Alloalcanivorax dieselolei B5: one gene and its partners. The protein of the gene in region 1 interacts with the protein of each later gene in a pairwise test. Links are inferred from orthologs where the notes say so. Each region holds a gene or a part of one and is shown in the gene's direction. Other genes may lie near its edges.

What was found.
Region 2: the proteins of B5T_RS17755 (region 1) and B5T_RS05875 interact in binary tests that used the Escherichia coli proteins (3 or more experiments, as listed by UniProt). The link is inferred for Alloalcanivorax dieselolei B5 from one-to-one orthologs.
Region 3: the proteins of B5T_RS17755 (region 1) and ftsZ interact in binary tests that used the Escherichia coli proteins (3 or more experiments, as listed by UniProt). The link is inferred for Alloalcanivorax dieselolei B5 from one-to-one orthologs.

The regions. Positions count from the first base shown.
Region 1 is NC_018691.1:3,988,452-3,998,847, reverse strand. The notes cover bases 3,427-6,413. They hold B5T_RS17755 (rod shape-determining protein), read left to right. Parts: upstream 3,427-4,391; coding sequence 4,392-5,435; downstream 5,436-6,413. Other genes in these bases: mreD (rod shape-determining protein MreD), read left to right, coding at 6,357-6,413; mreC (rod shape-determining protein MreC), read left to right, coding at 5,482-6,360; gatC (Asp-tRNA(Asn)/Glu-tRNA(Gln) amidotransferase subunit GatC), read right to left, coding at 3,750-4,037; gatA (Asp-tRNA(Asn)/Glu-tRNA(Gln) amidotransferase subunit GatA), read right to left, coding at 3,427-3,743. In the rest of the region: B5T_RS17775 (S41 family peptidase), read right to left, coding at 1-746; Asp-tRNA(Asn)/Glu-tRNA(Gln) amidotransferase subunit GatB, read right to left, coding at 835-2,292; more of gatA, read right to left, coding at 2,289-3,426; more of mreD, read left to right, coding at 6,414-6,848; B5T_RS17740 (Maf family protein), read left to right, coding at 6,881-7,501; B5T_RS17735 (YhdP family protein), read left to right, coding at 7,528-10,396. UniProt on the Escherichia coli protein: Forms membrane-associated dynamic filaments that are essential for cell shape determination. Acts by regulating cell wall synthesis and cell elongation, and thus cell shape.
Region 2 is NC_018691.1:1,280,330-1,285,097, forward strand. What follows is about bases 1-3,000. They hold B5T_RS05875 (RodZ domain-containing protein), read left to right. Parts: upstream 1-1,038; coding sequence 1,039-1,962; downstream 1,963-3,000. Other genes in these bases: rlmN (23S rRNA (adenine(2503)-C(2))-methyltransferase RlmN), read left to right, coding at 1-269; pilW (type IV pilus biogenesis/stability protein PilW), read left to right, coding at 266-1,039; ispG (flavodoxin-dependent (E)-4-hydroxy-3-methylbut-2-enyl-diphosphate synthase), read left to right, coding at 2,067-3,000. Outside these bases: more of ispG, read left to right, coding at 3,001-3,185; hisS (histidine--tRNA ligase), read left to right, coding at 3,316-4,596; B5T_RS05890 (YfgM family protein), read left to right, coding at 4,609-4,768.
Region 3 is NC_018691.1:3,872,012-3,882,301, reverse strand. The notes cover bases 1,985-4,865. They hold ftsZ (cell division protein FtsZ), read left to right. Parts: upstream 1,985-2,783; coding sequence 2,784-3,947; downstream 3,948-4,865. Other genes in these bases: lpxC (UDP-3-O-acyl-N-acetylglucosamine deacetylase), read left to right, coding at 4,085-4,865; ftsA (cell division protein FtsA), read left to right, coding at 1,985-2,608. Outside these bases: B5T_RS17240 (D-alanine--D-alanine ligase), read left to right, coding at 1-527; B5T_RS17235 (cell division protein FtsQ/DivIB), read left to right, coding at 520-1,353; more of ftsA, read left to right, coding at 1,373-1,984; more of lpxC, read left to right, coding at 4,866-4,999; B5T_RS17215 (hypothetical protein), read right to left, coding at 5,079-5,549; B5T_RS17210 (M23 family metallopeptidase), read left to right, coding at 5,786-6,712; preprotein translocase subunit SecA, read left to right, coding at 6,898-9,630; bifunctional glutamate N-acetyltransferase/amino-acid acetyltransferase ArgJ, read left to right, coding at 9,800-10,290. UniProt on the Escherichia coli protein: Essential cell division protein that forms a contractile ring structure (Z ring) at the future cell division site. The regulation of the ring assembly controls the timing and the location of cell division.

The DNA.
Region 1 (10,396 bases):
AGCATGTAGCCTACCCGTTTGCCGCCGGCGCTGGTCAGCACCTGTACTTTCTGTACCGGCTCGGAGGTGATGGTTTCGGCGGCGAGTGTGATGGTATGCAGGCTGTCATCGGGATATGCGAACTCGAACTCATGTTGCTCGTCTTCGCGGGTGGGAAACAAGCCCGCGTTCAGCGTATCCACGTCATTGCTCCATTCCATGCTGACGCCGTCGACGGACAAAAGCCGGGCGCCTCGTGGCGGCAGGTCGGGGCGGTCTTGCTGATCGTGATAGGCCACCCGCACGTCCCGTGGCAGGTAAGGATCGACGATCACCCACTGCATGCCGTAACCCAGTGCCACGCCGGATTGGGATTGCGCGTTCCATTCGTCACTGGACATGGTGAAATGAAATTGATCCTTCGGCGTGCCGCTGGCGGTGATGGCTTCCGTTTTCAACAGGTCGAAATAAGCCAGCGGGTTATCATAATTGCCGGGATTGCGATCCTGGATCTCGTCGTACCAGAGGTAGGTCTCGTGGCTCCAGGCGCGCAACCAGTTGTTTTCATCCAGCACTGATCCCGCCACATCGGGGTACTGGTTGCCGCTGCGTGGCCTGAGGCACTGATTGGCGAATTGTCCGGCGTCGGCGAACTGGCCGGCTTGCCAGGTGGTTGCCGGGCTGCTTGAACCGCCACCGCCACCTCCTCCGCACGAGGAAAGAAGGACGAGAGCAGACAATAGTGTGGCGTGACGAAAACCTTCCATGGTGATTTCCTTATTATCGTGTTGTTGTGCGGGCGCCGGGGCGGCCCATCCCGGGCCGCAGCGTAAACCGGCTCCTGTGACGGTTTGATTAACCGTTCAGTTTTTGTTGCAGCAACTGGTTCAGTTGCTGGGGATTCGCCTTGCCCTGCGTGGCCTTCATGGCCTGACCGACGAAGAAGCCGATCTTTTTCTTCCGTTTGGCGTCATCGGAGCCATGGTAATCCTCTACCTGTGCCGGGTGGTTGGCGATGATGTCATCGACGATCTTTTCCAACTCGCCGGTGTCGCTCATCTGCTTGAGGCCTTTGCTCTCGATGATTTGATCCGGGCTGCCCTCGCCGGCCCAGCAGGCGTCAAACACCTGCTTGGCGATTTTGGAACTGATAGTGCCGTCCTTGATGCGCTGGATCAGTTCACCAAGATGTTCGGCGCTCACCGGACTTTGCGCGATGCCGATGTCGTCGGCGTTGAGACGCGCGGTCAGTTCTCCCATCACCCAGTTGGCCGCCAGCTTGGCGTCGCCGCCCTGTTTGGCCGCCGCTTCGAAGTAGGCGGCGGTGGCGAGGTCGGCGCAGAGCAGTTCGGCGTCGTATTCGGAGAGCGCGTAGGCTTCAACGAAGCGCGCTTTGCGGGCGTCCGGCAGTTCCGGCAGCGCGTCACGCAGCTCGTTGATTTCCTCTTCACTGACCAGCACCGGCAACAGGTCCGGGCAGGGGAAGTAGCGGTAATCGTTGGCGTCTTCCTTGCTGCGCATGGCGCGGGCGGTGTTGGTTTCGCCGTTGTACAGGCGCGTTTCCTGCACCACTTCGCCGCCGTCCTCGAGCACATCGATCTGCCGTTCCACTTCCAGTTTGATGGCTTTTTCCATGAACCGGAACGAGTTCAGGTTCTTGGTTTCGGTACGCGTACCCAGCGGTTCGCCGGGACGGCGCACGGAGATGTTCACATCGAAACGCATGTTGCCCTGGGACATATCGCCGTCGCTGATGCCCAGGGAGGTGACGATGGCGTGCAACTTGCGGGCGAAGGCCACGGCTTCTTCCGCGTTGCTCATGTCCGGTTCGGAGACGATCTCGATCAGCGGCGTGCCGGCCCGGTTCAGGTCGATGCCGGTCATGGCCCGCCCGGTTTCGTCGGAGAACGCTTCATGCAGCGATTTGCCGGCGTCTTCCTCCAGGTGGGCGTGGTGAATGCGCACGCTCTTGCGAGTACCGTCCTCCAGTTGCAGCTCGACCACGCCGGCGCCGACGATGGGCTCGGCCAGTTGGGTGGTCTGATAGCCCTTGGGCAAATCCGGGTAAAAATAATTTTTCCGCTCGAACACGGACCGGCGGCCGATTTCCGCGTCAATGGCCAGGCCGAAGCGGATTGCGTGGCGGATTGCTTCACGGTTGACCACCGGCAGAGTGCCGGGCATGGCCAGATCAATCAGACTGGCGTTGCTGTTCGGTTCGTCGCCGGTGCGGGTGCTGCTGGCGGAGAACAGTTTGGAGACGGTGGCCAGTTGCACGTGCACTTCCAGGCCGATAACGGTTTCCCAACTCATGCGAACGCTCCCGGAATCCGTTGGTGCCAGTCGGTGGCCAGTTGATAACGATGGGCCACGTTGAGGATGCGGCCCTCCTGGAAGTAGTTGCCGATGACCTGGGTGCCCACCGGCAAGCCGTTGACGAAACCGCTGGGCATGGACAGCGCCGGCAGGCCCGCCAGGTTGACGGCGATGGTGAAGACATCGGCCATGTACATGTTGATCGGATCATTTACCTTGGCGCCGATCTTGAACGCGGTCTCCGGGCTGGTCGGCCCCATGATCACGTCCACCTCGGCGAAGGCGCGGGCGAAGTCGTCACGGATCAGGCGGCGGACCTGCTGGGCGCGGCGGTAATAGGCGTCGTAGTAGCCGGCGGACAGGGCGTAGGTGCCGACCAGAATACGGCGTTTGACCTCCTCGCCGAAGCCTTCGGAACGGGAGCGTTTGTACAGATCCAGCAGATCCACGGGATCGTCACAGCGGTGACCGTAGCGCACGCCGTCGAAGCGGGACAGATTGGAGCTGGCCTCCGCCGGCGCGATCACGTAGTAGGCCGGCACCGACAGTGTGATACTCGGCAGCGACAGTGGCACCAGTTTGGCGCCCTGTTTTTCCAGCTCCCGCAGCGCCTCGCGGCTGCTTTCGGCGATGGCCCCGTCCAGAGTCTCCGGGAAAAACTCTTCCGGAACGCCGATCCTGAGACCCTCCAGATTCTGGTTCAGGTCGTTGAGATAATCACCCACCGGCTGGTCGAGGCTGGTGGAATCCTTGTCGTCGTGGCCGGCCATGGCGCCCAGCATCAGCGCGCAGTCGGCGGCGCTCAGGCCCATCGGGCCGGCTTGGTCGAGGCTGGAGGCGAAAGCGATCATGCCCCAGCGCGATACCCGTCCATAAGTGGGCTTCAGACCGGTGACGCCGTTCAGTGCCGCCGGCTGGCGAATGGAACCGCCGGTGTCGGTACCGGTGGCGGCCGGAGCCAGGCGCGCGGCCAGAGTGGCGGCGGCGCCGCCGGAAGAACCGCCGGGCACCCGCTCCTGGTCCCAGGGGTTCTTCACCGGGCCATAAAAGCTGGTTTCGTTGGAGGAGCCCATGGCGAACTCGTCCATGTTGGTCTTGCCCAGCATCACCGCGCCCTGTGCCGCCATTTTTTCCACCACGGTGGCGGTGTAGGGAGCGATGAAGTTGTCCAGCATGCGTGAGCCGCAACTGGTGCGGACGCCTTCGGTACAGAAGATGTCCTTGTGGGCCACGGGCAGGCCGGTGAGCAGTCCGCCTTCGCCCCGGGCGAGGGTGGCGTCGGCGGCGTCGGCCTGGGCCAGGGCCTGCTCCTCGGTGACGGTGATCAGACTGTTGAGTTCACCGTCGAATTGCCGGATGCGGCGCAGAAAGTGTTCGGTCAGCTCGCGGGAGGAGAATTCCCGGGCGGCCAGGCCGGCTCTGAGTTCGGTCAGGGTCTTGGTATGCATGGCGTCTTATTCAATCACTCGGGGGACCAGGAAGCAGCCCTCTTCGGTGGCCGGGGCGATCGGCATGACCCGTTCGCGCACGTCCGGTTCGGTAACGTGGTCGTCGCGTAGCGGCTGACTCACATCCAGGGGATGGGCCAGAGGCGCGACGCCATCCACATCGGCCTGCTGCAACTGGTCCACCATGGCGAGAATGTCGTTGAGCCGTTCGCTCAATGCCGCGGTCTCGTTGTCGTCCACTTGCAGGCACGCCAGGTGGGCGACTTGAGCGACCACCTTGGAATCAATAGCCATGGTTCTCTCCGTTGTTCTCTTCGCAAGAATCAGCACAGCCCGGTATCAGTACGCCGTGGCGTCGGCACGGGATCGGAAATCGGCTTCAGGAAGGCGCAAAAAGTACCACAGACCGGCCTCGGGGAGCCACTGAACCGGCATCCGGGGAGGGCAAATCCGGGCGCTTGCCCCGGGGATTGCGGATGATCGCCTCCCGGTACGATGAAAACAGGGGCGCCGGCGGCGCTTCGGCCGATCCGTCGGCCTTGCCGGATGGGCCCGCCGTTGCTAGAGTTGCGCCATCTTGCCGTCACCTGTGAAAACGGGATCAAGACGGCGCTTTCCTCTCGACGAGACTTCAGGAAACTGGCCAGGATGTCCGTTATCAAACGTATTCGGGGGATGTTCTCCACCGATCTTTCTATTGATTTGGGGACCGCCAACACGCTGATCTATGTGCGTGGTCGGGGTATTGTCCTCGATGAGCCCTCGGTGGTGGCGATTCGTCATCACGGTGCCCAAAAGAGCGTGGCCGCGGTTGGCGCCGACGCAAAACGGATGTTGGGCCGTACTCCCGGCAACATTACCGCCATTCGTCCGATGAAGGACGGGGTGATCGCCGATTTCGACGTCACCGAGAAAATGCTCCAGTACTTTATCAAAAAGGTGCATGACACCGGCTTTTTCCCGCCGGCGCCCCGGGTACTGGTCTGTGTGCCTTGCAAATCCACGCAAGTGGAGCGCCGGGCCATTCAGGATTCCGCCTACGGCGCCGGGGCTCGTGATGTGTTCCTGATCGAAGAGCCCATGGCCGCCGCCATCGGTGCCGGCCTGCCGGTGGAAGAAGCGCGTGGCTCCATGGTGGTGGATATCGGTGGAGGCACCACCGAAATCGCCCTTATTTCCCTGAACGGCGTAGTCTACTCCGAATCCGTGCGTATTGGCGGTGACCGTTTCGATGAGGCCATCGTCGCCTATGTGCGCAAGGAATACGGTTCGCTGATCGGTGAATCCACCGCGGAACGCATCAAGCACGAAATCGGCACCGCCTATCCCGGTGGCGAGGTGCTGGAAATCGACGTTCGCGGGCGTAATCTGGCGGAAGGGGTGCCGCGCCAGTTCACCCTCAATTCCGAGGAAATCCTGGAAGCGCTCAAGGAGCCGCTGGCCGCCATTGTCAATGTGGTGCGCAATGCCCTGGAGGCTTCGCCCCCGGAGCTGGCTTCCGATATCGCCGAACGGGGCCTGGTGATCACCGGCGGCGGCGCGCTGCTGCGTGATATCGACCGGCTGCTCAGCGAGGAAACCGGCCTGCCGGTGATCATCGCGGATGATCCGCTGACGTGCGTGGCACGCGGCGGTGGCAAGGCCCTGGAAATGATGGATACCCACGGGCTTGATATGCTGGCCATGGGTTGATAGACGTTGGCGCCTCACGGCGCCAACGTCCTGGTAACCGACGGCCATGTCCTCTTCCAACCCTACTTACCGTCTTCTCATCGCGCTGGTGCTGGCCGTGGTGCTGATGGTGCTCGACCAGCGCACACCGTGGGCACAGCCGATCCGTTACGTGGTCGGCTACCTCACCGCGCCGGCCCAGTACCTGGCCCACCTGCCGGTGGACACCGCCCGTTTCGTTTCACGCCAGACCCAGAGCCGTGGTGAACTGCTGGAAGATCAGGAGCGCCTGAACCGTCAGGTGCTGATTCTGGAACAGCGGGTGCAGAAACTGGCGGTGCTGGAGGCGGAAAACACCCGCTTGCGCGAGCTGCTGAACTCTTCGGCGAGCCTGGAAGGATCGGTGCTGGTGGCGGAGATCATCGGTCTGGATCCGGACCCCAACCGCCAGGAAATCGTGATCAACAAGGGCGCCCGCGAGGGCGTGCGCCGTGGCCAGGGCGTGCTGGAGGCCCAAGGGTTGATCGGTCAGGTGGTGGAAGTGGGGCCGCTGGCTTCGCGGGTGCTGCTGATCACCGACGCCAGTCATGCCATGAGTGTGCAGGTTAACCGCAACGGGGTGCGCGCGATTCTGGCCGGTACCGGCCAGGGCAATACCCTGCGTTTGCTGTACGTGCCGGACACCGCCGATGTGCAGCAGGGCGACTTGCTGGTGAGTACCGGCCTGGGACAGCTCTATCCCCGTGGCTATCCGGTGGCCGAGGTGGTCAGTGTGGATCACCGCTCCGGCGCCGCCTTCGCCGATATCCTGGCCCGGCCCAAGGCCCAGATTGATCGCGCCAGTCACGTGCTGTTGGTGGAATCCAAACCGGTGGAGCCCGCTCCCGCTGATCAGGACGAACAAGGGGACGCGCCGCCGGACATGGCGGAGGAGGAAGGCCAATGAGCAAGGAGAAACCGGCCGGCACCGGCGTGATCCTGGTGACGCTGTTCCTCGCCGGTCTGCTGGAGGTGGTGCCGCTGCCCGAGGACCTGAACTGGTTGCGTCCGGACTGGCTGTTGCTGGTGTTGATGTACTGGGTACTGGCGTTGCCGCATCGGGTCGGCGTGCTGTGGGGCTTCGTGGTCGGGCTGTATCACGATGTGCTGGTGGGCACCACGCTGGGTCAATGGGCTCTGGCCTATAGCCTGGGGGCCTACTTCATGTTGGCCGCCTACAAGCGTATGCGTGTCTTTCCGGCTTTGCAGCAAACCGCGGTGGTGTTCCTGTTGGTCGGCTCCTCGAATCTGCTAGCCTATCTGGTGCAGGAATCCGTGGGGCGCGCTTATTATCCTCCCTATACGATCCTTTACAGTACGCTGGCCAGCGCGGTGCTGTGGCGGCCGATCGTGGCCGCGCTGCGCTGGGTGCAGTTGCGTTTTCTGGTGCGCTGAGAACGGATCGACCAGGCCGATGGCAGGACGACATGACGGACGTTGTTTTACCTCAGCGGGGGACGCCGCTGTTTCTCGCTTCCGGTTCGCCCCGACGAGCCGAGTTATTGACCCAGGTGGGAGCCCGGTTCACTCGCCTGCCGGCTCCGGGCGTGGACGAAACGCCCTTGCCCGATGAATCTCCCGAGCAATACGTGATCCGTTTGGCCCGCGCCAAGGCCGGCGCCGGTGATGGTCTGCGGACGTCGCCCGGTGCGGTGCTCGGCGCGGATACCGCGGTGGTGCTGGAGGCGCGCATTCTCGGCAAGCCCGTCGATGATGACGATGCCCTGGCCATGATCGATGCCCTGTGCGCCCGGGAACATCGGGTGCTCAGCGGGGTCTGCGTGTTGCATCAGGGCGAGGCGCGCACGGCCATGTCGACAACCCGGGTAAGATTCCGGGCGCTCACCGCGGCTCAGCGGCGCGCCTATGTGGCCCGTGGAGAAGGCCGGGACAAAGCCGGTGCCTATGGCATACAGGGGCTGGGCGCCGCGCTGGTGGCGTCCCTGGCCGGCAGTTACAGTGGGGTGGTGGGACTGCCCCTGGAGCAGACCCTTCCTCTGCTGGAATGGGCAGGGGTCCCCTACGGTATCTCCGTGCCCGCTGAATAGGGCGCGAAGGTGGTGACGAGGCCAAGGTGAGCAGAAAAAACGACAGGCACGGACATGCCTTCTGGCGCGACTGGCTATGGTGGCTGGTGGCCATCCCGTTGGTGTTGCTGGCGGTGTACGTGGTGGCCATGCGGCAATTCATGGCGGTACTGCCGGAATACCAGACACAACTGGAAACGCTGGTGGCGGAGCGCTTCGGCACCGACATCGAGATCGATCGCCTGGAAGGCGAGATGGAGGGGCTGTCACCACGCATCCGGCTGTTCGGGCTGAGTCTGCCGGCGGTGGAAGGCGGGTCTCCACTGACCCTGGACCGGGTGGAAATCAGCGTTCGGGTGCTGGCCTCGCTACTGACCCGGGAGCCCCGCCTCAACGAACTGCGTATCGAAGGCGTGGATCTGCATCTGGTTCGCGACGAACAGGGCCGGATCCATCTGCGCGGCCTGGAGGCCTTCGAAGGTGGTGAACCGCAATGGGACCGCTGGTTGTCCCTGCTCTATCACCAATACCGTATCGTCATCGACGACGCTCGCTTTTCCCTGGAATGGCCGGATTTGCCACCGCTGGCGTCGTCTTTGCGTCTGGCGCTGGTCAACCATGGCGATCAGCATCGTCTGGCGGTGAAGCTGGAGGCCCGTGACCGTCCTTTTTCCGTGGACGGACGGCTGCGCCTGGATGGCAATCCGCTGCGCTGGGAACAGGTGAATGCTGGCGCCTATTTGTCGTTGGATGGAGAGCGACTGGAGGAGTGGCTGCCGGACACCCGTGAGTGGCCCCTGGACCTGGAGAACCTGAAGGGCAAGACGCAGCTGTGGCTGGATGTCAGGGACGGCCGCCCCACCAGCGGCAGCGCCCGCCTTTCGGCGCCACGGCTGGTGCTCACCGATGGGGAAACCCCCTGGGCGATCAGCGATCTGAATCTGGACGCGCGCTTCCGTTATGACCCGGAACAGGGGGGAGAGGTGGTGCTCTCCAACGTGCGGGGTGAAACGCCGGCCGGCGATCTGGCCCCCGGGCTGCTGGCGGCATCCTGGCACCGGCCCGGGGAGGGCCAGGCCCCGCGGTGGGCGGCCCGTGGTGAACGCCTGCGTTTGCAGGCGCTGGCACGGCAGTTGGCGCAGTGGCCGTTCGCGTGGCCGGCATCGATCTCGCCGATCCGGCAAAAGCTTGAGGTGTTCCAACCCGAAGGCCAGTTGCGCAGCCTGTATCTGACCGGCGAGGGAACGGACTGGCGTTCGCTCCAGGCCCGCTTCAGTGACCTGGTGGTGCAGGCGGTGGATAAACTGCCTGGCGTCTCGGGCCTCAATGGCTGGCTGACGGCCACGCCGGAGGGGGGCTTGGCGGATCTGCGGGGCGACACGCTTGGCCTGATGCTGCCGGAATTCTATGACCATGCCCTGGAAGCGGCGTTCACCGGTGCGCTGCGCTGGTCGCTGGAAGAGCAGTCCTGGACGTTGGACACCGGCGCGATACGCGCCCGCAATCCGGATGCCTGGGGGGTGGCGATGGCCCGGGTGCGGGGCGGGGCGGAACACATTCCCGAATTGCGTCTGCTGGCGGATCTGTTCGACGGCGACGGCGCCCGCGCCAGTCATTATATTCCGCTTGGGCGCCTGCCCGGCGGTGCTCGCGACTGGTTGGGCCAGGCGTTCCGGGGCGGTCATCTGGATCATGGCCAGTTCCTGTACCAGGGGCCGGTGAAGATCGATCGCGAACGTCAGCAGGACCGCACCTTCCAAATGCGCTATCAGGCCCGCGATGTCGCCCTGTCATTCCTGCCGGACTGGCCGGTGGCCACCGCCGCCGACGCGGACGTGCTGATGGACGGACGGCGTCTGGTGGCCACCGCCGGCAGCGGTACTTTGCTCAACAGCCAGATCAGCCAGGTGGCGGTGGATATTCCCGAGCAGGGCGGTCAACTGGTGGTGCAGGGCAAGGTCAATGGTCCGGCCGCGGATGTTGATCGCCTTTTCCATGACACGCCGCTGGCCGCGACCTTGCCAAAGGAATTGTTGGATTGGCGCTTCCGTGAGGGCCGGGTGCAAGGGCATCTGCTGCTGGATGTGCCGCTGAGAAAAGGCGAAGGGCGACAGGTAACCGTGGTGGCGGATGGCAGTGCGAGTGGCGTCACCGTGGCCAATGAGGCGCGGCGGTTGACCCTGACCGGGGTGGCCTCGCCGGTGCACTTTCACAGCCGCAATGGATTGAATCTGCCGGACCTCAAGGGGGAAGGGCTGGGAGGCCGCTTCAGCGGCGCCTGGACCACCCGTGACGCCGACAGCCGTCTGGTATTGAGCGGGGGGGTGCCGGCGGCGCGATTGCGGCAATGGCTGGGTTTCGACTGGCTCTCCCCGGTATCCGGGACCGTGCCGGTGGATATCACCATGAGCATGCCCTGGCGCGGGCGAGGCTTCCACCTGGAGGCCTCGTCATCGTTGCGCGGGGTGACTGTCGATGCGCCGGCGCCGCTGGGTAAATCGGCGGATACCAGCCGACGGCTGTGGCTGAGTCTGGATCCGGAACGGCAGGATCTGCGTTTGGAGTACGCCGGCGTTGGCCATGGCCGGATCCGTATCGGCGACCCGGTGGCCGGGGTGATCCGGCTGGGCGAGGGGGATCTGCCGAACATGCCGTCCCGGGGCGTGACTTTTCTGGGGCATGTGGACCGGGCCGACGCTAATGCCTGGATGGCCTTTATCGGCAGCCTTGCCGGCAGCGGCGCCGGTGGCGGACAGAATAGTCTGGTCAACAGAGCGGTGTTCAATGTCGGTGAATTGACGCTGGCGGGACAGCGGTTCCGGCAGGTCCGTTTTTCCGCCATGCCGGCGGGTTCCGGCTGGGAGCTGGGGCTGTTGGGGGATCAGGTGGCGGCCTCGCTGCAGGTTCCCGGTGGCT
Region 2 (4,768 bases), 2.7 Mb from region 1 along the record:
TTCCGGTGAAGGTCAACCTGATTCCCTTCAACCCCTTCCCCCACGCTGGCTATGAGCGCTCCCGGAAAAAAGACATCCTGGAGTTCCATAAATTCCTTAATGACCATGGCCTGCTGACCACGGTACGCACCACCCGGGGCGACGACATCGACGCCGCCTGCGGACAATTGGTGGGCACGGTGCAGGACCGCACCCGTCGTGCCGAACGTTGGAAAAAATCGGTGTTTCACCGCACCGAACAGGCCGATGGCAATGCGGCGTCTGTATGATAAAACGACATTTTTTGGTTGTGGCACTGGCCGGAGGCCTTTGGCTGTCCGGCTGCGCGGTGGAGAGCAGTCGTAACAACGTCAAGGTGGATGAAGCGGTCACCAGCCGTGTCGCCGCTGGTCTTCAATATCTTCAGCAGGGCAATCCCAGCGAGGCCCGGCGACATTTTTCCCGGGCTCTGTCACTCAATGACAACAGTGCCAAGGCACACAATGCCATGGCACTGTTGTATAACTACGAGCGCGATCCGGAGAATGAGGAACGCCACTACAAGCGCGCCTTGCGGATCGACGGTGATTACGCGCCGGCATTGAACAATTACGGAACCCTGCTGTACAGCCAGGGTCGGTACCAGGAAGCGCTCAAGCTGTTCGGCCGGGTCGCCAACGATCCCGGTTATGAAGGGCGGGGCAGTGCCTATAGCAATATCGGCCTGTGCCATCTGCGCCTGAACCAGCCGGAGCAGGCGAAAGAAGCCTTTATCAAGGCGCTTCGTCTGCAACCGCGATCCGTGACACCGAATCTGGAACTGGCGCGGCTGTATTATCAGGATCAGCGCTACGATCTGGGCTGGGACTATTACCAACAATACACCCAGCGGGTGGGTCGACAGGACCCCGCCGGGTTGTGGCTGGGGGTGCGGCTGGCCCACGCGTTGGGCCGTAAAGACCAACAATCCAGTTATGAGCTTGCGTTGCAGAATCTCCACCGGGGTTCCCGTGAATATCGGCTCTGGCAGGAGTGGCGCGGCGCTCAGGAGGCACCTTAATGAGCGAGTCAGGGACGGAACTGCCCGGCGCCGAGTTGCGTCGAGTGCGTGAAGAGCGGGGTATGACCCGTGAGGAAGTGTCCGAACACCTGCACCTTTCGATGAGCTACCTTCAGGCTCTCGAGGAAGATGACTACGGGCGTTTGCCCGAGCCGCCCTTTATTAAAGGGTATTTGCGCAATTACGCCCGGCTGCTCGGGCTGCCCGGTGAGGAACTGGCGTCCCGCTTTCAGCAACATGTGAACCAGAACCGCCGGGAGCCGGTGCCCACCGAATCCCTGCATGAACCCCTGAGCAACCGTCGTGATTGGCGCTGGCCGCTATTGCTGGTACTACTGGTCCTGTTACTGCTGGTTCTGGCATGGTGGTTATGGCCCTCCGCTGGTGAGCCCGAGCCGCCGGGTACGTACCCCGATACGGTGGAAGAATCCGTGGTGCCGGAGGCGGCACCAGCAGCGCCGGCTGATACCGGGTCCGATACGGACGCCCCGACATCGCCGTCGGAGCCCTCCCTGGACTCCGGAACGACCACCCCGGAACCTGTCATGGAGCCGTCTTCCAATACGGAGGATAATAGCTCTGACAGTGGGGTCGAAGCCGTGGAGTCACAGGCGGGGACCCCGGAGCCGACCAGTGAGGCCGGTGCGGACAGTGAAACGGGAGCCGCGGTGGCGGCAGCCGGTGGCGATCGGCTGGAATTGGCCTTTTCCCGCGATTGCTGGATCCGGGTCGTGGACGCCACCGGCAAGCGCCTGGTGGAAGGCGTGCAGAGCGCCGGTGATCGCGTGTCCCTAAATGGCGAAGCGCCTTATCGGCTAACCGTCGGCGACGCCGCCGCGGTCAGCGAGATGACGCTCAACGGCAAGGCGGAAACCCTGCCCGGCAGCGGATCAGGCCAGGTGTTGCGTTTCTCGTTACCGTAGCCCCGTTTACCGTGGTCTCCGCGGCCGCCTAACGCTGTTGAATGCCCGACCCGGTGCCGGGCAGTGACGGGTCGATCAGACGTTTCAGCTCTTCAGGAGTCAGTATGGAACCGGAAATTTCCATTCAACGCCGCAAATCCCGGCAGATTCATGTGGGATCCGTGCCCGTTGGCGGTGACGCGCCGATCTCCGTGCAGAGCATGACCAACACCGACACCTGCGACGTGGACGCCACGGTGGCGCAGATTCGCCGCCTGGAAGAGGTGGGGGCCGATATCGTGCGGGTTTCGGTGCCGACCATGGACGCCGCCGAGGCCTTCGGCAAGATCCGGAAACAGGTGCAGGCGCCGCTGGTGGCGGACATCCACTACGATTACAAGATCGCCCTGAAAGTGGCCGACGAAGGCGCCGACTGCCTGCGTATCAACCCGGGCAATATCGGGCGCGAGGACCGGGTGCGGGCGGTGATCCAATCCGCCCGTGACCACGGGGTCCCGATCCGTATCGGGGTCAACGCCGGCTCGCTGGAAAAGGAACTGCAACGCAAATACGGCGAACCCTGCAGCGACGCGCTGGTGGAGTCGGCGTTGCGGCACGTGGAGATTCTCGACCGCTACGACTTCCAGGAATTCAAAATCAGCGTCAAGGCCTCCAACGTGTTCATGACGTTGCAAGCCTACCGCAAGCTGGCCACCCAGGTGGAGCAGCCCCTGCACCTGGGTGTCACCGAGGCCGGCACGTTCCGCTCCGGTACGGTGAAATCCGCGGTGGCGCTCGGCGGTCTGCTGCTGGAAGGCATTGGCGACACCATCCGTATCTCCCTGGCCACCGATCCGGTGGAGGAGATCCGCGTCGGTTTCGATATTCTCAAGAGCCTCAACCTGCGCAAAAAAGGCGTCAACATCATCGCCTGCCCGAGCTGCTCGCGGCAGAACTTCGATGTGATCCAGACCGTCAACGAATTGGAGGCGCGTCTGGAGGACATCAACGAGTCGGTGGACCTGGCGGTGATCGGCTGCCTGGTCAACGGCCCTGGTGAAGCGCGGGAAGCCGATGTCGGCCTCACCGGCGGCACCCCTAACAATCTGTCCTATGAGGACGGCCAGAAGAGCCACCACGTCAAGCAGGAAGACCTGGTGAGTGAACTGGAGCGGATGGTGCGTACCAAGGTGCAAAAAATGCGCGATGACGAAGCCAAGGGTATTATCGCGCGTAGTGAATAAAGAACGCCGGATGCCGAACGCCGGACGCTTGACGCCGAAAAGCGGCAAGTCTCCGGCGTTTGTTGTTTCCGGTCAGGTTTCAAGCGTCGGGCGTCCAGCGTCGGGCGTCGAGCGTTAACAAGGAGAACCGGTGAGCAAGAAGATCACCTCCATTCGCGGGATGAACGACATCCTGCCGCAGCAGACACCGCTGTGGCAGTGGCTGGAAGACAAGGTGCGCGGGGTGCTGGCGGCCTATGGTTACCAGGAGATCCGTACGCCGATCCTGGAACAGACCGATCTGTTCAAGCGCGGTATCGGTGAAGTCACCGATATTGTCGAGAAGGAGATGTACACCTTCGAGGACCGCAACGGCGACAGCCTGACCCTGCGCCCGGAAGGCACCGCCAGCTGCGTGCGCGCCGCCGAGGAGCATGGTTTGCTCTACAATCAGACCCAGCGGCTGTGGTACGCCGGGCCCATGTTCCGCCATGAGCGTCCGCAGGCCGGCCGCTATCGCCAGTTCCACCAGATCGGCGTGGAAACCTTTGGCATGGACGGGCCGGACATCGACGCCGAGGTGATTCTGCTCTCCGCGCGTCTGTGGAAAGCCCTGGGGTTATCCGATCAGGTGACCCTGGAACTGAATTCACTGGGAGACGCCGAAGACCGCGCCCGCTACCGTGATGCCCTGGTGGCGTATCTGCGTGAGCACAGCGAGCGCCTGGACGACGACTCCCGCCGCCGGCTGGAACGCAATCCGCTGCGCGTGCTCGACAGCAAGGACGCCGGCACCCGCGAAGTGCTGGAGCAGGCACCGCGGCTGGAAGCCTTTCTTAACGACGATGCCCGCGAGCACTTCCGCAGGCTGTGTGCGTTACTGGAAGCCGCCGGGATCGAGTACCGCCTCAACCCTTATTTGGTACGCGGGCTGGACTATTACGGCAAAACCGTATTCGAATGGACCACCCGGGCTCTGGGCGCCCAGGGCACGGTGTGCGCCGGCGGCCGTTACGACGGCCTGGTGGCGCAACTGGGTGGCAAGCCGACCCCGGCGGTGGGCTTCGCCATGGGCCTGGAGCGGCTGATTCTGCTGCTGGAACAACAAAACCCGGAACTGCCGGCGCCGGTGGCACTCTATATTGCTGCCATGGGCGAAGTGCAGTCCCAGGCTCTGGCCCTGGCCGAGCGCCTGCGGGACCGGCTCCCCGGCGTCGGTATCGTCACCCACTGTGGTGGCGGCAGCTTCAAGAGCCAGATGAAAAAAGCCGACCGCAGCGGCGCCCGCTACGCGCTGATCCTCGGCGAGGACGAAGTGGCGCGCGGGGAAGTGGCGGTGAAACCGCTGCGTGAAGACGCGGAACAACAGCAATTGCCCGAGACCGACCTGGCCGACTGGCTGGCCGAACGTCTCGCAAGATCACAAGCGTAAGGAGAAACAGGGGTGGCCGATTACATCCGTGACGAAGAAGAACAAGCCGAGCGTCTGCGCAACTGGTGGCAGAAAAACGGCGTGGCCACGGTAGTGGTGATCGTACTGGCGGTGGGTTCCATGATTGGCTGGCGGCAATGGCAGCAGCATCAAAGCGTTGAAGCCGGCAAGG
Region 3 (10,290 bases), 110 kb from region 1 along the record:
CGGCCCATGAGGGTTCCTCCATCGGCATGGCCAAGGTGGAAGACCAGACGCAACTGCGCAAGGCGCTGGATGACGCCCGCCAGTACGACAGCGAAGTGCTGGTGGAGGCCTGGGTCAACGGCCCCGAGTACACCGTGTCCGTGGTCGGCGAGCAGGTGCTGCCGGCGATCCGGCTGAAGACACCGAATCAGTTTTATGACTACCAGGCCAAGTACCAGTCCAACAGCACCGAGTACCTGTGTCCGGCGGGGCTCAGCGACGAGGACGAGAGCGAACTGCGAGCGCTGTCGCTGCGGGCTTTCAAGGTGGTGGGCTGCCAGGGCTGGGGCCGCGTCGATGTGATGCGCGATGAACAAGGGCGCTGGCAGTTGCTGGAAGTGAACACGGTACCCGGCATGACCGACCACAGCTTGGTGCCGATGGCCGCCCGTGCCGCCGGTGACGAGTTCCCGATTCTGGTGGCGCGGATTCTGTTGGACGCGGTGGACCGGTTCCCGCCGCGCAAAGGAGGTAAACGCCGTGGCTAAGGCGCCTCGCCGTCAACAGGGAGTGCAACCGCGTTCCCGTGGTGCTTCCAGCGTCCGGCGCAAGACGCCCCGGGTGCCGCTGCGTGAGCGCCTGGCGGCGGCGGTGCCGGCGGTGCTGGTGGCCCTGGTGGCGGCGGTGCTGGTGGGCGGCGTGATTTACCTGCCACGGGTGTTGGATCACTACCCGGTGCGCAAGGTGGGTGTGGACGGGGTCACCGACGTCCGCCGTCAGCAGCAGGTGCAGACCAAGCTGGCCACCCTGGTGCGTGACGCCAACTACTTTACTGCGCCATTGGACCGGATCTATGACCAGGCGCGGGAATTGAGCTGGGTGGCGGATGTCTCGGTGCGGCGTCAGTGGCCGGATACCGTGGTGCTCACCGTCACCGAGCGGGAACCGGTGGCGGTGTGGAACGAGACCTTGCTGGTCTCCAATACCGGCGAACCGTTCAAGGCGCTGAAGCAGTACGACCTTTCCGGTCTGCCGCGTCTGAACGGACCGGAACAACGGCTCGACGAAGTAATGAGCTACTACCACAGCATGGCCAAACTGCTCAGCGACATTGGCTTGGGGATCGAGCGGATGGAGGTGAACGCGCGTCTCACCGCCCGCCTGACCCTGAATAACAACATGCAGTTGGTGGTGGATCGGGAACAGTACGTGAACAAGCTGCGCCGCTTCGTGCGGTTGTACCGCGGGGTGCTGAGCACCGACAGTCGCGGCGTGGCCCGGGTGGATCTGCGCTACGCCGATGGCGTGGCGGTCACCTGGCGGGATGACCAGGACGCGCAAGCGGCATCCGCCCGCCGGGCGGGCAAAGTATAACGGATCGAGGCAGGCGCTAATGGCGAACGCAATGGACAACATGATCGTGGGACTGGACATCGGTACCTCCAAGGTGGTGGCGATCGTCGGTCAGGTGACCAGCGAAGGCACCGTCGAGGTGGTGGGCCTCGGCTCGCAGCCCTCCCGCGGCATGAAGAAAGGCGTGGTGGTGGATATCGAGGCCACGGTGCGCTCGATCCAGCGGGCGGTGGAGGAAGCGGAACTGATGGCCGGGTGCCAGATCCACTCGGTCTACGCCGGCATCGCCGGATCCCACGTGCGCAGCCTCAACTCCCACGGCATTGTCGCCATCCGTGACCGGGAGGTGATGCAGGCGGATATCGACCGCGTCATCGACGCCGCCCAGGCGGTGGCGATTCCGGCGGACCAGAAGACCCTGCATGTGCTGCCGCAGGAATACGTGGTGGACAACCAGGAAGGGGTGCGCGAGCCGGTGGGCATGAGCGGGGTGCGCCTGGAAGCCAAGGTGCACCTGGTGACCTGCGCCGTGAACGCGGCCCAGAACGTGGAAAAATGCGTGCGCCGCTGCGGTCTCGAAGTGGAGGACATCATCCTCGAGCAACTGGCCAGCGCCTATTCGGTACTGACCGAGGACGAGCGTGAACTGGGCGTGTGCATCGTCGACATCGGCGGCGGCACCACCGATATCGCCATCTTCACCGAAGGGGCGATCCGGCACACCGCCAATATTCCGATTGCCGGTGATCAGGTCACTAACGATATCGCCATGGCGCTGCGCACGCCGAAGCAGCACGCCGACGAGATCAAGATCAAGTACGCCTGCGCGCTGACGCAACTGGCCGGCGCCGACGAAACCATCAAGGTGCCCAGCGTCGGCGACCGGCCACCGCGCACCCTCAGCCGCCAGAATCTGGCCGAGGTGGTGGAGCCGCGTTACGACGAACTGTTCACCCTGATCCAGGCGGAAATCCGCCGCTCCGGGTACGAGGACCTGATCCCCGGCGGCATCGTTCTGACCGGTGGCTCCTCGAAGATCGAAGGCGCGGTGGAACTGGCGGAGGAGATTTTCCACATGCCGGTACGGCTGGGTACGCCGCAGGGCGTGGCCGGGCTCACCGACGTGGTGCGCAACCCGATTTATTCCACTTCCGTGGGCCTGCTGCTCTACGGGCTGCGGATGGAGAAGGAAGGCCTGAGCGCGCGTGCCCAGGCCGGTGGTGGACAAGTGAACTGGGTCGAGCGCTTCAAGCGCTGGTTCCAGGGCAATTTTTGATGAAAACGCTGGCACGCAACACGCCAGCACGCAGCACGCTGAATCGGAGTGGTTTTCGCGTGTTGCGTGAAGCGTGCAAGCGTGGAGCGATTTCAACGGTTTCAAGACGGGCCGGGCAGGTTGGCCCGATTTGGAAAAAGCAGTAACCAGGGAAGCAACAAGCGGGAGATCAATTATGCAATTCAAACTGGAAGATTCCGTACCCCATGGCGCGGTGATCAAAGTGGTGGGCGTTGGTGGTGGCGGCGGCAATGCCGTGGACCACATGGTGCGCTCTAACGTGGAAGGCGTGGATTTCATTTGCGCCAATACCGATGCACAGGCCCTGCGCAATTCCTCGGCCAAGACCGTGATTCAACTGGGCAGCCAGGTGACCAAGGGTCTGGGTGCCGGTGCCAATCCGGAAATCGGCCGGCAGGCGGCGCTGGAGGACCGTGACCGCATCGCCGAGTTGCTCGACGGCGCGGACATGGTGTTCGTCACCGCCGGCATGGGCGGTGGTACCGGTACCGGCGCGGCGCCGGTGGTGGCCGAGATCGCCAAGGAACTGGGTATCCTCACGGTGGCGGTGGTGACCAAACCGTTCCCGTTCGAGGGCAAGAAGCGCATGCGCTCCGCTCAGGAAGGCATCCAGGCCCTGCGCGACCAAGTGCACTCCCTGATCACCATCCCCAACGAGAAGTTGCAGTCGGTGCTGGGCGGTTCCACCACCCTGCTGGACGCGTTCAAAGCGGCCAACGAAGTACTGCAGGGCGCGGTGAAAGGGATCGCCGATCTGATCGTCCGTCCCGGCATGATCAACGTCGACTTCGCCGATGTGCGCACGGTGATGAGTGAACTGGGTACCGCGATGATGGGTACCGGTATCGCCACCGGCGACAACCGGGCTTCCGAAGCCGCTCAGGCCGCCATTTCCAGCCCGCTGCTGGAAGATGTGGATCTGCGTGGCGCCCGTGGCATCCTGATCAACATCACCGCCAACGAGTCCATCGCTCTGGACGAGTTCTCCGAGGTGGGTGACATCGTCAGCGAGCTGGCCAGCGAGGAAGCCAATGTGATCATCGGCACGGCCATCGACCCGGATATGGGCGACAATATCAGCGTGACGGTGGTCGCCACCGGTTTGGGCGCCCAGCAGGAACTGAAAGTGGTGCGTGGCCGTCAGAACTCGTTGGGCGCGGAAGGCCGGGTGGACTACAACGACCTGGAGCGTCCCGCCGTCGAGCGCCGTCGTGCCGTGCAACAAAGCATGGGCGGTTCCGGCCGTGGCGCGGTGAGTACCGCGGAAGATCTGGACTTCATTGATATCCCGACCTTCCTCCGCCGTCAGGCCGACTGACGGCGGCGCGGCTAACGGCGCGATAGGCACGGTCAATGGTGCGGTAAGAGGATTTTGGGTATACTTATCCTCTTATAACGCTTCGAGGATGGCAGTATCCTTATTTTTCAGGATACCGGTAGCTTTGTGACGAATCGATGATCAGACAACGAACACTCAAAAACGTAATCCGCGCCACCGGCGTAGGGTTGCATACTGGTGAGAAAGTCTACCTGACGGTACGTCCGGCGCCGGTGGACACTGGCATCGTGTTCCGCCGCGTGGATCTGGATCCGGTGGTGGAGATCAAGGCGGGTGCCCACAATGTGGGAGAAACCACCTTGTCCACGACCCTGGTGCAGAATGGCGTCAAGGTGGGCACGGTCGAGCATTTGCTCTCCGCCATGGCCGGGCTGGGGGTCGATAACGCCTATGTGGAGTTGTCGGCACCGGAAGTCCCGATCATGGATGGCAGTGCCGGGCCCTTCGTATTCCTGCTGCAGTCCGCGGGTATCCGTGAGCAGGAGGCGGCCAAGAAGTTCATCCGGATCAAGAAGAAGGTGACGGTGAAAGAAGGCGACAAGGTTGCCACTTTCGTGCCTTTTGACGGATTCAAGGTGACTTTCTCGATCGAATTCGACCACCCGGTCTTCGAGGAACGCGATCAACTGGCGAGCATCGATTTCTCCACGACCTCGTTCGTGAAGGAAGTGGCGCGCGCCCGGACCTTCGGGTTCATGCGTGATATCGAGTTCCTGCGCAGCCAGAACCTGGCGTTGGGCGGCAGTGTCGACAATGCCATCGTGGTGGACGAATACCGCATCCTTAACGAGGACGGTCTGCGTTACGACGACGAATTCGTGAAGCACAAGATGCTGGACGCCATCGGCGACCTGTATCAATTGGGCTACAGCCTGATTGGCGAATTCGTGGGCCACAAGTCCGGTCACGCTTTGAACAACGCCCTGCTGCGCGAACTGCTGAGCCAGCCGGAGGCCTACGAAGTGGTGACGTTCGAGGACGCTGACGCGGCGCCGATCTCCTACGCCGGACCTTTGGCCACCGCCGAATAACGGTGTGCTTCCCCGATCCACCCCGGCCACCCTCCCGCGGCCGGGGTGGGCAGTTACGCCTTTCAGATGATCCTTCCCGTCACTTTTTGACCCGGCTGGCCAGTCGGGCCAGGGCCTCACGCAGACCCGGATCGTCCATGTCACGCGCCGCGCGCGCGATATGAGCCGCGCTTTCCGCATCCAGAACCGGTCCCATGGCACGGTATTTGCCTTCATCTGTGGCGTGCGTGGAGGAACCGGAGCCGCTATCAAGCTGGCGCCGGCCGGTCACCACGATTTTGACGCTGGCGGCGCCGGGCAGAGCCCGTTGCAGCCGGGGCAGATGGAAGCGCAACAACTGCGCGGTGGCGCTGTTTTCCACCAGCGCCAGCCAGCGTTGCGATTCTTCCACCAGCATGACCCGGTCACGCAGCGCGGGCGGCAGGCACGCTCGCGGGTCGCCGCCTTGAGAGGGCGCGGGCTGGGCGCGGGCATTGGCCGCCAGCCGTCCCAATCTGGGATGGCGTTTGAGCAGTGCCCCGAGGTTTTGGGGCCGGTTTGTGTTGGCCATGGTATTTCCTTACACTACCCGGCTAATTGTAAAAAAACGATAAGTCTCTCGCCAGCTACTCCGGGCTCGTCGAACCACGGCCAGACCATAACCGGCCGGGTGGCACGAAGGAAACCGGGGAGACCAGCGGGGACGGTGCCGCCCGGCACCACCGGCATTGTCATTTATGAATGGATATTCCGCGGGCCTGCAGACCGCTGGCCTGAAGACTTTTTGGAAGGGGTGTTTCCACACTCATGAACATCATATGGCTTAACAGCAAGGGCGGCCATGCCCGATCGGTGCAGTTATCCCGATCCTGGCTGTATCTGGCGCTTTTGGTAATGGTGGCGCTGCCGGTGGCCCTGGGTACCGGCGCCTACTGGCTGAACTACAAACTGGTGCCGCCGGCATACACCGAAGCCGTGGCCGAGCGGTTCCAGAGCGAACTCAACGAGCAGAAGCGTGAAGTGGCGGACTTGTCCCGTCTCAGCGCTGAGCAGTTCCGCGCCCTGACCCTGCAACTGGCGGACACCGAAGCCCGTCTGGTACGCCTGGACGCGCTCGGGGAACGCCTGGTGGACGTGGCCGGCATCGACGGCCAGGAATTTGATTTCAGCAGCGCCCCGGCCATCGGGGGGCCTGAAGTGGAGGGCAGCAGCAGCTTTACGCCGCCGTCCTTCATGCAGGAACTGGAGCGGGTGACCACCGCCTTGCAGCGGCGCGAGCAGCAGTTGGACATCCTGGAAAAGCTGCTGGCCAACCGTCAGCTCAAGGACGAAACCTTCCTTTCCGGCCGACCGATTCCGCATGGCTGGATGTCCAGCCGTTATGGCCGCCGCACCGATCCGTTCAGCGGCCGGGTGGCGTGGCACAAGGGCGTGGATTTCGCCGCCCGGGACGGATCGCCGATCATTGCCACCGCGTCCGGTGTCGTCACCTTCGCGGGCAAGAAAACCGGCTACGGCCAATTGGTGGAAGTCAATCACGGTAACGGCATCAGCTCCCGCTATGCCCATGCCAAGAGCGTCACCGTGGAAGTCGGGGATATCGTGCGCACCGGCGATACCGTCGCCATCGTTGGCACCAGCGGCCGTTCCACCGGTCCCCACGTGCACTATGAAGTGTTGAAGAACGGCCAACAGGTGGATCCTTCCCCTTATATCGCTCGGGCGCGCCGCTAGCCTGGTCATTCCGGGAGGGGCGGGGTGCTGTCAAGCGCCCCCATTGGCCCGGGACCGTCACCCGGGTCTTGATTCCTCCGCCCAAGGCTTGAATTATGGTCGCCCCTACCCAATCTCGTGAGTAGAATGATCCCTCCTTAGCGCGGGGCGCTCTGCTCCACCCATTGAGAAAAAACGGACGTTTCATGCTGTCTTCCATCGCAAAGAAAGTCTTCGGCACCAAAAATGACCGTGAACTCAAGCGTATGAGCCGCCTGGTCACGGCGATCAACGCGCTTGGTGACGACATGGCCAAACTGGATGACGAGGCGCTGAAAGCCAAGACCGGCGAATTGAGGGGCGCCTTCGCCGAGGGCAAGACGCTGGATGAGCTGTTGCCGGAAGCGTTCGCCGTGGTCCGCGAGGCCGCCACGCGAGTCATGGGCATGCGTCACTTCGATGTGCAGTTATTGGGCGGGATCGCTTTGCACGAAGGGCGTATCGCCGAGATGCGTACCGGTGAAGGTAAAACCCTCACCGCGACCTTGCCGGCCTATCTCAACGCCCTGTCCGGTCTGGGCGTGCACGTGGTGACCGTAAACGAATACCTGGCCGAGCGGGACGCCAACTGGATGCGTCCCCTGTACGAGTTTCTCGGCCTCACCGTCGGCATTATTTACTCCCAGCAGCCGGCGCCGGAAAAACGCGAAGCCTATGGTTCCGACCTTATTTACGGCACCAACAACGAATACGGCTTCGACTATCTGCGTGACAACATGGCCTTCCGGTTGGAAGACCGGGTGCAGCGCAAACTCAACTTCGCCATCGTCGATGAAGTGGATTCCATCCTCATCGATGAAGCCCGTACCCCGCTGATCATTTCCGGTCCCGCCTCCGACTCCTCCGAACTGTATCGCCAGATCAATCTGCTGATGCCACGGCTTCAGCCGCAGCCGGAAGAGGGCGATGAAACCGGTCACTATGTGATCGATGAGAAACAGCGGCAAGTGGAGCTGACCGAGGAAGGCCACCAGCTGATCGAGTCCTTGCTGGTGGAGAACGATCTGCTGGAGCAGGGGGAGAGCCTGTACGCGGCCCATAATCTGACGCTGCTGCATCACGTGCACGCCGCCCTGAAGGCCCACGCCTTGTTCCACCGGGATCGGGAGTACGTGGTGCAGAACGACCAGATCGTTATCGTCGATGAGCACACCGGTCGGACCATGCCGGGCCGGCGCTGGTCCGACGGCATCCACCAGGCGGTGGAAGCCAAGGAAGGGGTGCGCATCCAGCAGGAGAACCAGACGCTCGCCTCGACCACGTTCCAGAACTACTTCCGTCTTTACGACAAACTTTCCGGTATGACCGGCACCGCCGACACCGAAGCGGTGGAGTTTCGTCAGATCTACGGTATGGATGTGGTGGTGGTCCCCACCAACCGTCCGATGGCGCGGATCGACGCCAACGATCTGGTCTATCTGACGCTGAAGGAAAAATTCGAAGCGATTGTCGACGAAGTGAAACAGTGCGTCGAAAAAGGCGCGCCGGTGCTGGTGGGCACCGCCACCATCGAGGCCTCCGAATACCTGTCCAATCGCCTCAATCAGGACAAGATCAAACACGAGGTGCTGAACGCCAAGCAGCACGAGCGTGAAGCCCAGATCATTGCCCAGGCCGGGCGCCCGGGCAGCGTGACCATCGCCACCAACATGGCCGGCCGGGGTACCGACATCGTGCTCGGCGGCAATCCGGAGGAGCAGATCAAGCATCTCGACGATCCGGATGGCGCGGAAGCGCAGAAGATCCGGGACGAATGGCGGGACAACCACGCCCGGGTGCTGGAGGCCGGCGGCTTGCATATCATCGGCTCCGAGCGGCACGAATCCCGCCGTATCGACAACCAGTTGCGTGGCCGTGCCGGCCGTCAGGGCGATCCGGGGTACACCCGCTTTTTCCTGTCCATGGAAGACGACCTGATGCGCATCTTCGCTTCCGACCGGGTACGTAACATGATGCGTTCGCTCGGCCTGAAGGACGGTGAGGCCATCGAGCACCGCTGGGTGACCCGCGCCATCGAGAACGCCCAGCGCAAGGTGGAAGCGCGCAACTTCGATATCCGTAAGAATCTGCTTGAATACGATAACGTGGCCAATGACCAGCGCCGCGTGGTGTACAGCCAGCGCGAGCAGATTCTGGAATCCGAGAGCCTAGCGTCCTCCATCGAAAGCATCCGTCGTGACGTGATGCCGGATGAAATTCACGCCTACATGCCGCCCGGTTCCGTGGAAGATCAATGGGATGTGGATGGACTGGAGCGTACCCTGGCGACCGAGTACAGCTGCCGGGCGCCGGTAAGCCAGTGGCTGCAGGAAGATACCGGGCTGCACATCGACGGGGTGGTGGAAAAGGTCATCGAGACCATGGAAGAGGAATACCGCCGCAAGGAGCAGGAAGTCGGCGAGGAAACTCTGCGCCAGATCGAAAAACACCTGATGTTGCAGATCCTCGACCGTCATTGGAAAGACCACCTGGCCAGCATGGATCATCTGCGCCAGGGCATCCACTTGCGCGGTTACGCGCAGAAGAACCCGAAACAGGAATACAAGAAGGAAGCCTTCGAGTTGTTCCAGGCCATGCTGAACCAGATCCAGCACGAGCTGATCCGCGTACTGCATAATTTCGAGGTGCGACGCGATGACGAAGTGGAACGGCTGGAAGCCCAGCGCCAGGAAGAAGCCCGGATACAGGCGGAGCGGATGAAGGCGCAACAAGAGCAGATGGCCGCGCCCACCGCGTCCGGCGACGGTATCCAGACCCAGGGGCCGCCGCAGGTAGCCCAGCCGGTGGTGCGTGAAGGCCGCAAGGTGGGCCGCAATGAACCCTGTGTTTGCGGTTCCGGCAAAAAGTACAAGCACTGCTGCGGCCGTCTGGAAACGTGATCATTGTGGTCCCCCGCAAGGGGTGAGCACTTTCCCATCCAACCCCGCCATCGGCGGGGTTGGTGCGTTCGGGGCCCTTGCCCCTTTCGGCCAGGAAAGGCCATGCTATTAACCGGGGCCGCGAACAGATGGCCCGAATTATTCCATGACCCTTGGTGAAGGATCGAACATGACGCAGTCGCAGTGGTTTCCGGTGGCCGGGGTGCGCCTGGCCGCGGTGGAAGCGGGCATAAAAAAAGCCCAACGTAAGGACCTGGTGGTGATCGAGCTGGCGCAAGGCAGCCGTGCCGCCGGCGTATTCACCCGCAACCGCTTCCAGGCCGCGCCGGTACAGGTGGCACGCCGTAACCTGGCGGAAAAAGCCCCTCGCTACCTGATGATCAACACCGGCTATGCCAATGCCGGTACCGGTGACAAGGGGGTGGCGCTGTGTGAGGAGACCTGCGTGTTGCTGTCGGAACTGGCTCTGTGTCATCCGGCTGAGGTGCTGCCGTTTTCCACCGGCGTGATTGGTGAACCGTTCGCCATGGAGCCGTTCGAAAACGGTTTGCCGGCGGCGCTGGAGACCCTGGATGAGCACGGCTGGGGTCGTGCCGCCGAGGGCATCATGACCACCGATACGGTGCCGAAAGTGGCCAGTCACCGCCTGGAGCTGGACGG